DNA from 2 places in the Streptomyces sp. NPDC046197 genome. Region 1 is predicted to be linked to the other one. Evidence: riboswitches for the same ligand, from Rfam matches in the RefSeq annotation. Region 1 holds a riboswitch; the other holds the start of a gene.
What was found. A riboswitch is a leader RNA that binds a small molecule or an ion and turns the genes downstream of it on or off. The one in region 1 is predicted to bind cobalamin.
Positions count from the first base shown of each region.

Region 1 (4,510 bases):
CTCCCAGGCACGCTTGCCGCCCAGCAGCCGTACGACGGCGATGTCCGCGCCCTCGATCAGCGCCGGCAGCTCCCCGGCCACGTCCACGCGGGTCGGGTTGCCGATCCGGTAGGACGCGCCGGAGGCACGGGCCGCCAGCAGATCGGTGTCGGCGGTCGACAACAACAACACTGTGCTCATGCGGGCGCTCCCGGTGGGATGAAGGGCAGTCCTTGCGGCGCGCCCGACTCGATGAGCCGCCACAGCGCGTCCGTGTCCGCGTGCTGTTCGATCAGGTCGCCGAGCCGGTCGAGCTGTTCCTCGCGCAGCGCGGCGAACGACGTGTCGGGGGCCGGTACGAAGCGGCGGCCCGCGGCGGCCGCCACCTCGCGCAGGAAGGCCCGCCGGAACCCGTCCGACTCCAGGGAGCCGTGCCAGTGCGTGCCCCAGGTCTGGCCGACCCGGCAGCCGTCCAGGAAGGCTTCGCCGCCCAGGACGTCGGCGACTCCGTGGTGGATCTCGTAGCCCTCGACACGCTCCCCGAGGGCCTCGCCGACCGGCCGGGCGAGGGTCTTCTCACGGGCGAACCGCACCCGCACGGGAAGCACCCCGAGCCCGTCCACCTGCCCCCGGCGGCTCTCGACCTCGTCCTCGATGTGCTCGCCGAGGATCTGGAAGCCGCCGCAGACGCCGAGGACGGGCCGCCCCTCGGCGGCGCGCCGTTCGATCGCCGCCGCGAGACCACGCTCGCGCAGCCACTCCAGGGCGCGGACCGTGCCCCGGGTTCCGGGGACCACCACGAGGTCGGCGTCGGCCAGCTCCTCGGGCCGGTCCACGAACCGCACCACGACGCCCGGTTCGGCGGCCAGCGCGTCCACGTCGGTGAAATTGGACATGAGGGGTATCGCGCAGACCGCGACCCGCAGCACGTCCGCACCGACCGCGGGAGCCACCACGGACTCCCGCACCGATCCCCGCAGGGACACCCGCAGCCCGTCCTCCTCGTCGATGCCGAGGCCGTGCCGGAAGGGCAGCACGCCGTAGGTGCGCCGCCCGGTGAGACCGCGCAGCATGTCCAGACCCGGCTCCAGCAGGCTCACGTCACCACGGAACTTGTTGACCAGGAACCCGGCGACGAGTTCCTGGTCCTCGCGGGACAGCAGGGCGACGGTGCCGAAGAACGAGGCGAAGACGCCGCCGCGGTCGATGTCACCGACGACGAGCACGGGAAGCCTCGCGTTGCGGGCGATGCCCATGTTCACGATGTCGGTCCGCCGCAGATTGATCTCGGCAGGACTGCCGGCCCCCTCACAGATCACCGCGTCATACCTGCCCCGCAACTCCGTGAGACAGTCCAGCACGGTGCCGAGCAGCCGCTGCTGCCGCCCGCCGTGGTACCCGCGCGCGCTCAGTTCTCCGACCGGCCTGCCCAGCAGCACCACCTGGCTGCTCTGTTCGCCGCCCGGCTTGAGCAGCACGGGGTTCATCAGCGCGGTGGGCTCGATGCGGCACGCCTGGGCCTGCATGGCCTGCGCGCGTCCGATCTCGGCGCCCTCACGGGTGACGAACGAGTTGAGGGACATGTTCTGCGCCTTGAAGGGCGCGACCTTGACCCCCTGCCGTACCAGCCACCGGCAGATCCCGGCGGTGACGACGCTCTTGCCGGCGTCGGAGGTGGTGCCGGCGACGAGCAGACCACCGCTCATGACGTGCGTCCCTTCGCGAGGATCCGGCGGGCGGCCGCCCGCCCGGCCACACTGACGCCGAGCGCGAGCAGGCTCACCCGACGGGAGAGCCGTACCGCCCGCTCGATGTCACCGGTCCGCACGGCGCGTCCCCGGCCGTTGAGCACCGGCCGGTGCTCGACGCGCCCGCCGTACGACAGGGTTCCGCCCAGCCGCACCCCGAGCGCGCCCGCGAAGGAGGCTTCCACGGGCCCGGCGTTGGGGCTCGGGTGCCGGACGGCGTCGGCCCGCCAGGCGCGCGCGGCGCCCCGCGGGTCCGGACCCGCGGCGGCCGCCAGTACGGCGGTCAGGCGCGCCCCCGGCCACCCGGCGAGGTCGTCGAGCCGCGCCGAGGCCCAGCCGTAGCGGCGGTACTTCGGCGACTTGTGCCCGACCATGGCGTCGAGGGTGTTGACCGCCCGGAAACCGAGCAGCCCGGGCACGCCGCCCACGGCTCCCCACACCAGGGCGCCGACCACCGCGTCCGAGGTGTTCTCGGCGACGGACTCCACCACGGCCCGGGCGATGCCGTCCGCGTCCAGGGCCTGGGGGTCCCGTCCGCACAGATGCGGGAGCCGGGCCCGGGCCGCCTCGACGTCCCCCGCCTCCAGTGCCCGCCCGATGCTCCGCGCCTCCCGGGCGAGCGAAGTCCCCCCGACGACGGCCCAGGTGGCGGTCGCGGTCAGGGCGGCTGAGGCGGTCCGGGAGGGACGCAGGGCGGACGCGGCGAGCGCCGCCAGGGAGACGGTGCCCCCCACGCACACGGCGGTGTGCAGGGCGCCCCACCCCCGGTGGTCCCGCCACAGCACGCGTTCCACGGCACCCGCGGCCCGCCCGAACACGGCGACCGGATGTCCGCGGCGCGGGTCGCCGAGGAGCAGGTCACCGAGAAGGCCGGCGGCGGCGCCGTACGCGAAGTCGCGATCGGCACCCATCGGTTCAGCCGATGGCCGGGGCAGTCACTGGCCGGGTAGTGAACCTGGATCGGCAGCCGCGCATGGCGATATGTCCTCACTCAGGGTGTCCGCGCCCTGGTTCGACGAGACCGGCGGTGAGAGTTCCTGGCTCCCGGGAAATTCCTTCCCCGGTCACAGTGGCGGGACCGCGCCGGATTCACACCGGCTTCCTCTTCTGCCGCCGTAGTTGGCCCGGGCAGTCCACCACGGCGCGCGAACACCCGTCAACTTGCTGCTGACCTGGGAAGGGAGACTGAGATGAGGCCCACACCAGGGCACGAAGCCGCCCTGCCCGGAGCGCCGACGAGGCGCTCCGGGCAGGGCGGACGACGAGTGTGCAGCCGTCAGGCCTTCGCCATGATGAGGTAGATGCCGTACGCCACCGCGGCCGCGCAGGTGGCGAAGCAGACGTAGGCGCCGGTGAGCGCGAGCGCCCCGCCGCCGTTGGCCTGGGTGACGGCCCGCTCGCGGCGGGACAGGCCCGCGATGCCGAGCGTGAACAGGGCCACGAGGCCCACGGTGACGGCGAGGCTGACGCCGAAGACGGAGCCGAGGGCTGCCCAGTCGATCTTCATGGTGCTTCTCTTCCTTCTGCCTGGGACGCGGGCTCAGACGGCGGCGGGCGGGGCCGCCGACTCGGCGGCGGGCGCGGGGGCCGGGGCGGGGATCGTGGCCGCGAGGTCCTCGGCCGCCGGGGCCGAGGCACCGGCGCTCACCGAACCCGCCGGGGGCGGGGTCACGGCGGCGATCGCGGTGGTGACCACGCCGGCCGGCTCCTCGGTGTCGTTGACGTTGGTGTGGTCGACGACCTGGCGGCGCGAGACCCTCCAGATCGCCGCGCTCGCCGCCACCAGGAAGACCGCGACGATCGCGGTGCCCCAGTCGCCGAGGCCGGTCACGGCCTCCGCACCGGCGCCGACCAGGGCGGCGGCCGGCAGCGTGAGCACCCAGGCGACGGCCATGCGGGTGGCGGTCGACCAGCGGACCACACCGCCCTTGCGGCCCAGGCCCGCGCCCATCACCGAGCCGGAGACGACGTGCGTGGTGGAGAGGGAGAAGCCGAGGTGGGAGGAGGCCAGGATGGCCGTGGCCGCACTCGTCTGGGCGGCGAAGCCCTGCTGCGGCTGAAGGTCGGTCAGGCCCGTGCCCATGGTGCGGATGATGCGCCAGCCGCCGATGTAGGTGCCGAGCGCGATGGCGAGGCCCGCGGCGAGGATGACCCAGGTGGGAGGGTTGGAGCCGGGGGCGATGGCGCCGCCGGCGATCAGGGCGAGGGTGATGACGCCCATCGTCTTCTGCGCGTCGTTGGTGCCGTGGGCCAGCGAGACCAGGCCCGCGGAGGCGATCTGTCCGGCCCGGTGACCCTTCTCGGCCGCCTTGCCGTCGGACTTCCGGCCGGCGGTGTACGACAGCCGGGTCGCGACCATCGCGGCGACGCCCGCCACGACCGGGGCTGCGACCGCCGGGATCAGCACCTTGGTGACCAGCGCGTCGCCGTGCACCGCGCCGATGCCGGCCGAGGCGATGGTGGCGCCGATCAGGCCGCCCATGAGGGCGTGCGACGAGCTGGAGGGGAGCCCCACCAGCCAGGTCAGCAGGTTCCAGAGGATCGCGCCGACCAGGGCGGCGAAGATGACCTCGGGACGGATGCCGGTCTCGTCGACGAGACCCTTCGAGATCGTGTTGGCGACCTCCACGGAGAGGAAGGCGCCGACAAGGTTGAGTGCGGCGGACATGGCCACCGCGACCTTGGGCTTGAGCGCGCCAGTGGAGATGGTCGTGGCCATCGCATTGGCGGTGTCGTGGAAACCGTTCGTGAAATCGAACGCGAGTGCGGTTGCCACCACAATC
Region 1 covers NZ_JBEYZY010000003.1:59,601-64,110, reverse strand. The annotation lists gene cobN (cobaltochelatase subunit CobN) at 1-180, opposite strand, end outside; gene AB0A61_RS05440 (cobyric acid synthase) at 177-1,685, opposite strand; gene AB0A61_RS05435 (cobalamin biosynthesis protein) at 1,682-2,638, opposite strand; cobalamin riboswitch at 2,738-2,881, opposite strand; gene AB0A61_RS05430 (hypothetical protein) at 3,004-3,234, opposite strand; gene AB0A61_RS05425 (inorganic phosphate transporter) at 3,268-4,510, opposite strand, start outside.

Region 2 (4,510 bases), on a different contig from region 1:
GGGGCACGGGCGCCTCGCTCTTCGTGCACGAGCACCTGTCCCAAGCCACCCACGACCGGCTGGCCGACCTGCTCGGCCCCGCACCGCTGTGGATCCTGCCCCACCTGCGGCGCATCGAGCTGGCCCGCACCGTGGTCCGCTGGCACGACACCGACCACCGCTACCGGGCCCTGCCCCCCAACGCGCTCGACGCGGCCGGCCGCATCGACACCCCGGTGCTGCTCCTCGCCGGCAGCGAGAACGGGCTGTGGCTCGACTCCCAGAAGCTCTGCCACGAGGTCCTCGCCCACCGGCAACCGCAGTTGGACGTGACATACACCGAGATCCCCGGCTACGGCCATCTGGACACCTTCCTGGGCCGGGGCGCCGCCCTCGACGTGTTCGGACACATCCTCGACTTCCTCGGCGAACGGCGGTGACGACAGCCGGGCGGCCGACTACCGTACTCGTCAGTAATCGAATGCACCCCAGGAGGCGCCCCATGCCGCAGCTCGAAGTCGACGGCGCGCTGCTGACGTACGACGACCAGGGCCCGCGCGACGGCGACGGCGTGCCCCTGGTGTTCATCCACGGCTGGACGGCCGACCGGCACCGCTGGGACCACCAGATGGAGCACTTCTCCGTCGAGCGCCGGGTCATCCGGCTCGACCTGCGCGGGCACGGGGAGAGCGGCGGAGCGGGGTCCCGGACGATCGCGGAGCCGGCCCGCGACGTGGTGACCCTGCTGGACCACCTCAAGGTCGACCGGTGTGTCCTGATCGGCCACTCCATGGGCGGGATGATCGCGCAGACGATCGCCCTCGACCACCCCGATCGAGTCGAGCGGCTGGTGCTGGTGAACTCCATCGGCCGGATGACCTACAGCCGGGGCAGGGGCCTGCTGATGGCGGTGTCGACCCGGGTCCCCTTCAAGCTGTTCGTCGCCGCCAACATCCAGCGCGCCTTCGCCCCCGGCCACCCCCGCGAGGAGATCCGGCAGTACATCCGCGCCTCCGCGGCCACCCCGCGCGAGGTCGTCATGACGTGCTACTCCGCGATGCGTGCCTTCGACGTCCTCGACCGGGTGGGCGAGATCGAGGTGCCCACCCTCCTCGTGCACGGCTACCACGACATCCAGCTGCCGGTGCAGCAGATGCTGCGCCTGGCGAAGGCCTACCCGGACGCCGAAGTGCGCATCATCGACGCCGGTCACGAACTTCCCGTGGAGAAGCCGGCCGAGCTGACCAGGACCCTCGACCGGTTCCTGACCTCCAAGGGGTGAAGTGCCGGGGACGGGCCCCGTGGCGGCGCTCGTCCCCGGCCCCCACGGGTCCCGTCGGCGCCGCCGACCTGCTGTGACTTCCCCCACCTGCCCTTGCCGCAGGGGGGAAGGCCTACCTACGTTCGATCGCATGTCCTCCCATGGCCCCGTCCTTCCCGGCGAACCGGACGAACCCGCCGCAGCGAGCAGGCCCGCGGCGGACCGACCCGGCAGCTCCGCACCGGTCGACTTCGCCCTCGACCTGAACGCACACGAAATGCTGCGGCGCACCCATGTCATGGCCGCTCTCGGCCCGGACTGGGACCCCGTCGCGGCACTCCGGGGAGAAGAGGAGGCCTACGAGATGCTGTACTCCGGCCTCAGCCCGGAGCAGCAGCGTCTGTACGACGAACTGGTCGCGGCCGGAGTGCTCCCGAGCGGAGGGGGCGGTCATGCTGCCGCTTGACCCGCAGGCCGACATCGGGCGGCGCGCTTGGGTGGACTGTCCCCGGTGCGCCGACCACCGCGGGTGCGCCACGTGCGAGCAGGGGAGCACCTGCTCCAGGCACTGGCGTTACCTGCTCTCCAACACGGGCAGCCTGCTCCACCTGCAGTGCCCGTCGTGCACCCACATCTGGAGTCACGAAACCCACTTCGGCGCCACCCGCGCGAACCAGGACCGTCCGGGGCGATAACGGCCGCCTTCCCCGTGCGAGAGGAAGATCACGTCAGGTGACGCGGTCTTGGCCGGGTACCTCTGACGCGGTACCGTCGGTCCGATATCGACGACGGCGAGACGGAAGCCGGTGGGAAACCGGCACGGTCGCGCCACTGTATGCGAGATGCTGCCGAGGCATGTCGTGAGTCAGACCCGTGGCCGTCGTCCTGTGCACCACCGAGATGGGACGCGAGCTCCCGGAGGAGGTTCTGCCATGGCGCAGACCGTCGCCCAGCCGACAGCCACCACTCCTGCCATCCCCGCCAAGCTGCCGCTGAAGGCGATAGCTCCCTGGGCGGTCTTCTTCGGCATCCTGATGCTGGTCCTGCTGTACTTCGTCGGCGCCGAGCAGGGCGCCACCTCCGTGTTCAACGGCACGGACGTCCACGAGTGGGTGCATGACGCCCGTCATCTGCTCGGCTTCCCCTGTCACTGACGTGAGGGACGCCGCACGCCCATGAACTCCCCAACGGTAAGGAAGCTCCTCGTGCGGGGCATGCTCGCCGGCCTTGCGGCCGGCGTGCTCGCCCTGATCGCCGCCTACCTTCTCGGTGAGCCGAACGTCGACAAGGCGATCAGCTTCGAGGAAGCCCACTCCCACGAGCACGAGATGGAGGTCGTCTCCCGCTCCCTGCAGTCCACCGCCGGTCTCGCCACCGGCGTCCTGGTCTACGGGGTCGCCTTCGGCGGCATCGCCGCGCTCGCGTACTGCTTCGCGCTGGGCCGGGTCGGCCGCTTCAGCCCGCGTGCCACGGCACTCCTGCTCTCGGGCTGCGCGCTGCTCGCCGTGTACGTCGTCCCCTTCCTGAAGTACCCGGCCAATCCGCCGTCGGTCGGCAACTCCGACACCATCGGCAAGCGGACCGCCCTGTACTTCCTGATGATGCTGCTCAGCGTGCTGCTCGCGGTCGCTGCCACGATCCTGGGCAAGCGCCTGGCGCCCGGCCTCGGCACCTGGTGGGCGACGGTGGTCGCGGTGGCCGCCTTCGCCGCCGTGATCGGCCTGGCCTACGCCTTCCTGCCGGCCGTCAACGAGGTCCCGAAGGACTTCCCGGCCACCCTGCTGTGGCGGTTCCGCCTGTCCGCCCTGGCCGTCCAGGCCGTCCTGTGGGGCGGATTCGGCCTGCTCTTCGGCGAGTTGGCCGAGCGGCAGCTGAACCCCAAGCAGGCAACGGCCCTGTCCAGAGGGACGGTTCCCGCCCCGAACTGAACAGTCCCGGAACACGAGAGGGCCCCTCGGAACCGTCCGAGGGGCCCTCTCGCGCCCCGACGCGGACACCGCGCCACGCCTGGTGGCCGCGCGCCGGTCCGACGTGGTCCTGCTCGACCTCGGCCTGCCCGCATCCTCGGCGCAGCATGACGGACCCGAGGACCGCGCCACGTCACCGGGGCGTGGCCCTCGGGCTCACCCGCAAGGGTTGAGGCGCCCGCGGCCTTCCGAGCCACGGCGCCCGTGGCTTCCCGCACTGCTGCGCCCGCGCCGTCTCAACGCGTCCAGCCGTCGGGCGAGACGGCCAGGGGCCTGCCAAGCCGTAGGTTCCAGCGTCCGGTTCGTCCGCTGAGTTCCGTGGCCGTCAACGGCGGTACGTCGAGCCGCCAGAAGGCAGCCGCGGGCAGGCCCAGGACATGAACGACCGCGGCCCGCACGATCTCCGGCTCGACCACCGCGACCGTACGTCCTTCTGTGTCCTGTGCGGTGTCCAGCCAGCCCCCGATCCGCTCGCACACGTCCCGCACCGACTCCCCGCCGTGTGCTGCCCAGCCGGGGTCGGTGAGCCAGCGTCCCACTGCTTCCGGCTCGGCGGCTCCCACCTCCTCGAGGGTGCGCCCGCTCCATCGGCCCACATCCAGCCCCTTGAGCTCCGGTATCTCCACGCCGTCCAGGCCGAGCGCCTCAGCCGTCTGAAGGCAGCGCACGCTCGGGGCGACCAACACACGGGCGGGCGCGGGCAGAGAGCCCGCTGCCGAGCGGGCGTGGGCCGCCCCGACGTCGTCGATCGAGTCGCCCCCGTAGAAACGGGCCTGCCGCAGCGACGGGCTCGTGGCGGGCGAGACGAAGGTCACGCGGCTGGTCACGTGGCTGCTCCTGCGGTGGGTGTCGTCGGTGTCGGCGGTGTCAAAGGGTGTGGGTCTCCACGGGGTACGGCACGTACGTACGCCGGTCCGGGGCGATGGCCAGCCGTCCGCCGGCCGGTGGCCGGGCCCGCTGGGCGCAGTCGCGGCGCTCGCAGATCCGGCAGCCCAGGCCGATGGGCGTCACGCCCCGTGGCTCGTCCAGCGCGCCCCCCTCGGCGTGGACGAGCCGGTGCGCGTGCCGCAGCTCGCAGCCGAGCGCCACCGCGAACTCGGCGCGCGGGGCGTGATGGCCGAAGCCACCGCGGGTGATGGTCCGTGCGACGCGCGCGGGGCGGCGAGGGCGGCGGCCTGTTCGGCGGCGTCGCGGTAACGGCGGTGCAGGGCGACCAGGGCGCGCGCCACCTTCGGATGGTCCCGGGCGGCCGCGAAGACGTCCTCATCGACCGGAAGCGGCACTCCGCACGCCTCATCGGCGA
Region 2 covers NZ_JBEYZY010000004.1:190,107-194,616, forward strand. The annotation lists gene AB0A61_RS07900 (alpha/beta fold hydrolase) at 1-419, shown strand, start outside; gene AB0A61_RS07905 (alpha/beta fold hydrolase) at 482-1,261, shown strand; gene AB0A61_RS07910 (DUF6400 family protein) at 1,392-1,706, shown strand; gene AB0A61_RS07915 (hypothetical protein) at 1,693-1,935, shown strand; cobalamin riboswitch at 1,996-2,137, shown strand; gene AB0A61_RS07920 (CbtB-domain containing protein) at 2,173-2,394, shown strand; gene AB0A61_RS07925 (CbtA family protein) at 2,416-3,168, shown strand; gene AB0A61_RS07930 (histidine phosphatase family protein) at 3,444-4,034, opposite strand; partial or broken gene AB0A61_RS07935 (short-chain fatty acyl-CoA regulator family protein) at 4,075-4,510, opposite strand, start outside.
Region 2: another riboswitch for cobalamin. It lies ahead of AB0A61_RS07920 (CbtB-domain containing protein); the one in region 1 lies ahead of AB0A61_RS05435 (cobalamin biosynthesis protein).